2 linked regions of the Exiguobacterium sibiricum 7-3 genome follow. The protein of the gene in region 2 interacts with the protein of the main gene of each other region in a pairwise test. Links are inferred from orthologs where the notes say so. Each region holds a gene or a part of one and is shown on either strand. Other genes may lie near its edges. The genes, in order: hprK and P402_RS0113040.

Region 1 (3,241 bases), 1.7 Mb from region 2 along the record:
TGACCTGTTCAGTGAAGAAGTGAAGACATCAACAGCAAACGGTTCGATCGAAATCGAAGAATCGGAAATCAAGTCTCTAAAAGCGAAAACAGCCAATGGTCAAGTCATCGCGACAGGTGTGTTTGAGCGCTCTGAGCTGAAGACGGCGAACGGAAACGTCCGTTGTGAACTGAAGACGGTCCAGGATGCGAAGATCCAAGCATCGTCGCTTGCGGGAAGTATCGCCCTGATGTTGCCGCACGGTGCGGAAGTCTACGGTGAACTGGAAACGAACTTTGGCGGGTTGAACTGTAACCTCGATGAGATGGAATTGATCCGTGATCAAAAAGAAGTCGTCAACCGGAAACTCCACTTCCTGTCAGGTCGTGGACGGACACCGAAGATTGAAGTCGCTGCCGATACGAAGACAGGTACGATTTCCGTTACACACGGTGTTCACTTGAGTCCGCAAGCCTTATAATATGATCCCTGCCTCTTACATAACGAGAGGCGGGGATTTTTTTGCGAAAAAAAAGACGACCCGCTATCAAAGGATAGGGCGCCGCCGGATAAAAAGTGGTACTGCTTAATAATCGTAATCCTGATCCATCATCGGATCGTCAAAATTCATGTTTTCGAAATTGTTCATATCATAGCCAAACGAGAAGAGCGTGATGACACCGATGATTCCGAGAACAATCGAGAGAATGATCAGCCCAATCCCCATCCAACTCTTCCGGCGTGAGCGGTTCCAATAGAAAATGATAGCCAAAATATACGAGATGAACGAACCGCTGATAAAGATCCCGATAATCGAGATGATGAAGAACAATAATGCCGTTTGATCCTGGTTACGCGAATACGCTTTCCACATATCAATCAGGGCGATGATGAGATAAACGAATCCAACAATGGCAAGAATTCCGAATAAAATGAAGATAATAATAATGCCAATACCACTACCTGATGATTCCATCATGGTAAACCCTCCTTTTTTTCCTATCTGTACTCCATTCCCAAGATTGCCCACTTCTAATCGAAATCCTTGATTTTGATAAAAATATGGTACAATACTTCAAGTGAAAGGGGCTGATTGAGCGTGCAACCAAAAGTGCGAACAGCTGAAATCGTAAAGCAATTCAATTTAAAAATTGTCACCGGGGAAGAAGGACTACATCGTCCGATTCTGACGGCTGATCTTTGTCGACCAGGTCTTGTCCTCGCCGGATATTACGCCTATTATCCAGCAGAACGTCTCCAGATTCTCGGGAAAACGGAATTGACGTTTTTCAACAACTTGACGTATGAAGAACAGCTGGAACGAGCAAATGTTCTCTGTACGGATGAAACACCGGGAATTTTGATTACACGTGGTTTTGATGTGCCGGAAGCCATCGTCAAAGCAGCGGACGAAACGAACGTCCCCCTTTTGACGACGAAGGGACATACGACATCGGTCGAATCGCAAATCACGAATTTCCTTGAGGCAGAACTGGCGCCAACGACAGCGATGCATGGCGTGCTCGTCGACATTTACGGTGTCGGTGTCTTCATCAAAGGCGCAAGCGGCGTCGGGAAATCCGAGACGGCACTGGAACTCGTCAAACGGGGACATCGTTTGGTCGCCGATGATTCGGTCGAGATTCGCCAAACCGGGGACGGGATCCTTGTCGGGACAGCTCCGAAATTGATTCAGCATCTGCTTGAAATTCGCGGAATCGGCATCATCGATGTCATGACGTTATTCGGTGCCGGTGCCGTTCGTTCGCATAAGAAAATCAGCCTCGTCTGTAATTTGGAAATTTGGGATCAGGCGAAAGTCTACGATCGGGTAGGACTGGACCAGGAAACATTGCAAATCATCGATACGGAAATCCCGTTCTTGACGATTCCGGTTCGTCCAGGGCGAAACTTAGCCGTCATCATTGAGGTGGCTGCGATGAACTATCGTCTGAAAAACATGGGTATCAATACAGCAGAAGAGTTTGCCGGGCGTCTCGCGCAAGCGATTGAAGACGGGAACGGTGGTCTGTGATGGGAACATTAGCGAGTGTCCAACCAACGTTTGATCGGGTAGCCATCGAACTGGGCCCGATTCCGATTTATTGGTACGGGATCGTCATCGCGCTTGGCGCTGTCGTCGGTCTGATGATTGCGATCTTTGAATCAAAACGGATCGGTTTTAACGAAGAATATGCCGTCGATGTCGTTATCTGGTCGATTCCGATCAGCATCATCTGTGCCCGGATTTATTATGTCGCGTTTGAGTGGGATTATTATGGCCAGAATCTTGATCAAATCATTAACATCCGCCAGGGCGGGATTGCGATTCATGGTGCCATCATCGGTGCGATTTTGACAGTTTTGATTTATACGCGGAAGAAAAACATCTCGTTTTGGCAAATTGCCGACATTCTGGCACCGTCGCTCTTATTCGGACAAGCTGTCGGACGCTGGGGGAACTTCTTTAACCAAGAAGCTCACGGCGGAGAGACGACGTGGACCTTCCTGCAGGATACATTGCACTTACCGGACTGGATCGTCAATCAGATGTATATCGACGGTGCCTATTACATTCCAACGTTCTTATATGAAAGTATTTGGAACATCATCGGTGTCATCTTATTGATCGTCTGGCGGATGAAGTTCAACCCGCGCCGCGGTTACGTGTTCCTCGGTTACCTGATCTGGTATTCGATTGGCCGTTTTTACATCGAAGGTTTACGGACGGACAGTTTGATGATGGGAGGCGGACTCCGGACCGCGCAAATCGTCTCGATCTGTCTGATTATCTTCGGAGTCATCATGCTATTCGTGCGGAAAAATGCCGTTCGTTATTTGGACGGAACAAAACGGGAGGCGAAATGAACCGATGATTCAAACGATTTTATTTGATCTCGACGGGACGTTGATTGATACGAACCCCCTCATCCTAAAAAGTTTTGCCCATACGCTCGATTATTACTATCCGGACCGGACGTTTACGGAAGCGGAACTGCTTCCGTTCATCGGACCGACGCTTGAAAAGTCGTTTTCGGAAATGAATGCGGACCAGTGGAAAGAAATGGTCGCGTTTTACCGGAGTTACAACATCGCGATGCATGACGCGCTTGTCCTCGAATATCCGGGAGTACTCGACGGATTACGACAATTGAAGGAACAAGGCTATAAATTAGCGGTCGTCACGTCGAAGAGTCGCCGGGTCGCGCTAAAAGGAATCGAACTGTTTGGATTGACACCTCTGTTTGATGCCATCATCGCA
Region 2 (3,164 bases):
TCCGGGTCCGCCTTAAACCATTTCATGAGCTGATTCGTTTCCGCAAGCTTTAACGGTTTGTTGTTGAGGTAAACTAATTGTTGAAACGTTTCCCGATCTTGTTCCTGCAATGCCTTTTGAAAGACTTGGTCTGTCTGTTGCCGATCTGCAGCCGGTTTGATTTGACTCCAACCGATCCAAGTCATCAGACAAGCAAGTGTAATGATACCCACGATGAGTCCGATTCGCTGATTTCGTTTTTTCTTTTTTTCATATACAGTGATGCGAGACGGCATCTTCGTTTCCCCTACCTTCTTATTTTAGGATTTCCTTTAGTTTAGAAACCCTTCATATCCTTGTCAATCGCCCGCAAGACCGATTCAGTCGAGTATACTAAAGCTATATCCATCTGAAGGAGTGAGTCCATTGCAAAAAGAAAACTGTATTTTCTGTAAGATTGCTAATCACGACATCCCAAGCCATAAAGTTTTTGAAAATGAAGAAGTTTTAGCTTTTCTCGATCTATCACAAGTAACGAAAGGTCATACGCTTGTCATTCCAAAACAGCACGCTGATAACGTCTACGATTTATCTGCAGAAAGTGCACGGGCTGTTTTTGCGACCATTCCGGAAATCAGTCGTGCTTTACAACAGGAGACGGGTGCTGCCGGAATGAACATTTTATCGAACACCGGGAAGGTTGCCGGACAGTCTGTTTCCCACTTTCATCTCCATCTCATTCCACGCCATGATAAACACGATGGCTTTGGTGCGAAATGGGAAGTACACAATGAAGATTATACGGCTGAGGAATTAGCAACAATCGCCGAATCCATCAAAAACCGTCTCTGACGACTTCAAAAACCGGTCAATTACTGACTCATTTTAGAAATATTGCCGAAATAGGTTTCTAATATCGAATTTTCGGTAAAATAATATGAAACAAATATTTTAATATCGAAAGGAGGTAAACTATGTCGAAGCGTCCCCATCGTAATTGGGTCGCTTTTGGTGCTACGCTGTCGCTTGTGACTTTTTACGGTTTGAAGGCGCTTCGCCAAGGTACTAAAAGTGACTCTTCGAATGGTAAACAACGTCGAAATTCTTATTCTACAATCGTAACGAACATGCAGGATTTAACACAGGAGGGAAAGAATCTAATAGAGACAGCCAAACTTTCTGGCATGACCTTTAAAGAAGAAGTAACAAAAGATGTCTCTCAGTACCAGTCAGAGGTTCAAGAATCACTCGCTCGTCTTCAAAAATTTGCTGATGAGGCAAAACAAGACGTCGATCATCTCACTCCCCAACAGTAACGATCCGCTGCTTCGATTTGTTTTTGTATAGTTTGCATTTTGCGCGTTTGAGCCATTGTCACCTTTCGAAAGGATGAGTCAGATATGGAACACGAAAAATTATATCCTGGACAAGAAGCACTGTTATACAGTCATAAAATTGTCCAATTGAGCAAAGCACTATGGAAAACGGTAGAAAAAGATTGGCAAAATTGGATCAAACCATTTGATTTAAATATTAATGAACATCATATTTTATGGATTTCCCATGCACTGGGTGGTGCTTCGATTTCTGAAATCGCCAAATACGGTGTGATGCACGTCTCGACTGCATTCAACTTCTCTAAAAAATTAGAAGACCGTGGACTTTTGACATTTTCGAAAAAAGAGACGGATAAACGAAATACCTATGTCCAACTGACCCCGGAAGGTGAAAGTCTATTGCTTGAGACGATTCAAGCGTTCCGTCCAGAAGAAAATGGTGTTTTCCGTGCTTCGTTGCCACTCCAGGAGCTTTACGGTAAATTCCCAGAGCTGACAGACATATCAGCAATCGTTCGTCGTCTCTATGGCGACAGCTTTATGGACATTTTTGCAGAGACATCAAAAATGATTACAGAAGAAGCGGACCGGCGTCCACAAGACCCGGTTATCGACTCGATCAAAAAAGCATGACCTTTGCACGAATTCTTGGAGTTAACGTTCTAAGCCTTGTGGCCTAGGACGTTTTTTTGTGATTTTTGAAAGTAACGTTCCCTTTACCGTTCTGTCTCAAAACGTTGCGATGCCTCACAATTTCCCACAAAAATAGTCCTCTCCTCTTGTACTTGATGTGATAGCATGGGGTAAGAGCAAATCACTTTCGATTTTGCGGAAAGCTGTCAAGATAACGAAGATATGATATGATAGAACGGTTGAAATAAATGGTAAATTAGGGGTGTATGTATGAAAAAGAAACTTTTAAGTGTAGCAGCAGTGGCAAGTGTATTCACATTAGCAGCATGTGGTTCAAATGACGAAGCTGTCATCAACTACAAAGGTGGAGAAGTCAATAAAGCGGACGTCCAGGACGAGGCGTACCAAAAAGCAGGCGCACAAATTGCTTTCCAACAAACGATGAACAAACTGCTTGAAAAAGAATACGGTAAAAAAGTAACGGATAAAGAAGTAGAAGCTGAAGTCAAGAAAACAAAAGATCAGTTCCCGGATAAAGAGCAGTTCAATTCGACACTTCAAACAGCTGGTATCAAAAGCGAAAAAGAATTCGAAAAAGTTCTTCGGACACAAATGCTCTTAACAGAAGCAAAATCAGCAAAATCAAAAGTAACGGATAAAGAAATCGAAGATCGTTTCAACCAGGAAAAAGTGGAAGTCAAAGCAAGCCACATTCTTGTTGAAAAAGAAGCTGATGCAAAAGCAATCAAGAAACAACTTGATGAAGGCGGCGATTTCGCTAAAATTGCTAAAGCTAAATCAACGGACACTGGTAGCGCAACAAAAGGTGGAGATCTTGGATACTTCACAAAAGGTAAAATGGTCGAGGAATTCGAAAATTATGCGTTCAAGGATGGCGTTGAAGGTAAAATTTCTGACCCGATCAAAACACAATTCGGATATCACATCATCAAAGTAACAGACCGTAAAGAGAAAAAAGACTTTACGCTCGAAAAAGAATCCGATCGAATCAAAAAGGCATTAGCTGAAGAAAAAGCAGCTCAAGTCAATCCAAACGACATCTACCGTTCATTGATGAAGAAGTATGATGTTAAAATCGAGAACAAAGACTTCAAGGATGCTTTTGACCTCGATAAGCAAGAGCAACAACAAATGCAACAACAGATGCAACAGCAACAGCAACAATAAGCTTAAAAATCCCTGCTTCCATCTTGG

The links.
Region 1: the proteins of P402_RS0113040 (region 2) and hprK interact in binary tests that used the Bacillus subtilis proteins (3 or more experiments, as listed by UniProt). The link is inferred for Exiguobacterium sibiricum 7-3 from one-to-one orthologs.

Annotation. Positions count from the first base shown.
Region 1 is NZ_KK211190.1:653,861-657,101, forward strand. Bases 141-3,046 are described here. They hold hprK (HPr(Ser) kinase/phosphatase), read left to right. Parts: upstream 141-1,078; coding sequence 1,079-2,014; downstream 2,015-3,046. Other genes in these bases: P402_RS0104235 (DUF4097 family beta strand repeat-containing protein), read left to right, coding at 141-460; P402_RS0104240 (hypothetical protein), read right to left, coding at 566-958; lgt (prolipoprotein diacylglyceryl transferase), read left to right, coding at 2,014-2,847; ppaX (pyrophosphatase PpaX), read left to right, coding at 2,852-3,046. Outside these bases: more of P402_RS0104235, read left to right, coding at 1-140; more of ppaX, read left to right, coding at 3,047-3,241. UniProt on the Bacillus subtilis protein: Catalyzes the ATP- as well as the pyrophosphate-dependent phosphorylation of 'Ser-45' in HPr, a phosphocarrier protein of the phosphoenolpyruvate-dependent sugar phosphotransferase system (PTS).
Region 2 is NZ_KK211190.1:2,323,370-2,326,533, forward strand. Bases 336-3,164 are described here. They hold P402_RS0113040 (HTH-type transcriptional regulator Hpr), read left to right. Parts: upstream 336-1,379; coding sequence 1,380-1,949; downstream 1,950-3,164. Other genes in these bases: P402_RS0113030 (HIT family protein), read left to right, coding at 406-831; P402_RS0113035 (hypothetical protein), read left to right, coding at 954-1,295; P402_RS0113045 (peptidylprolyl isomerase), read left to right, coding at 2,220-3,137. In the rest of the region: P402_RS0113025 (TcaA second domain-containing protein), read right to left, coding at 1-275. UniProt on the Bacillus subtilis protein: Negative regulator of protease production and sporulation.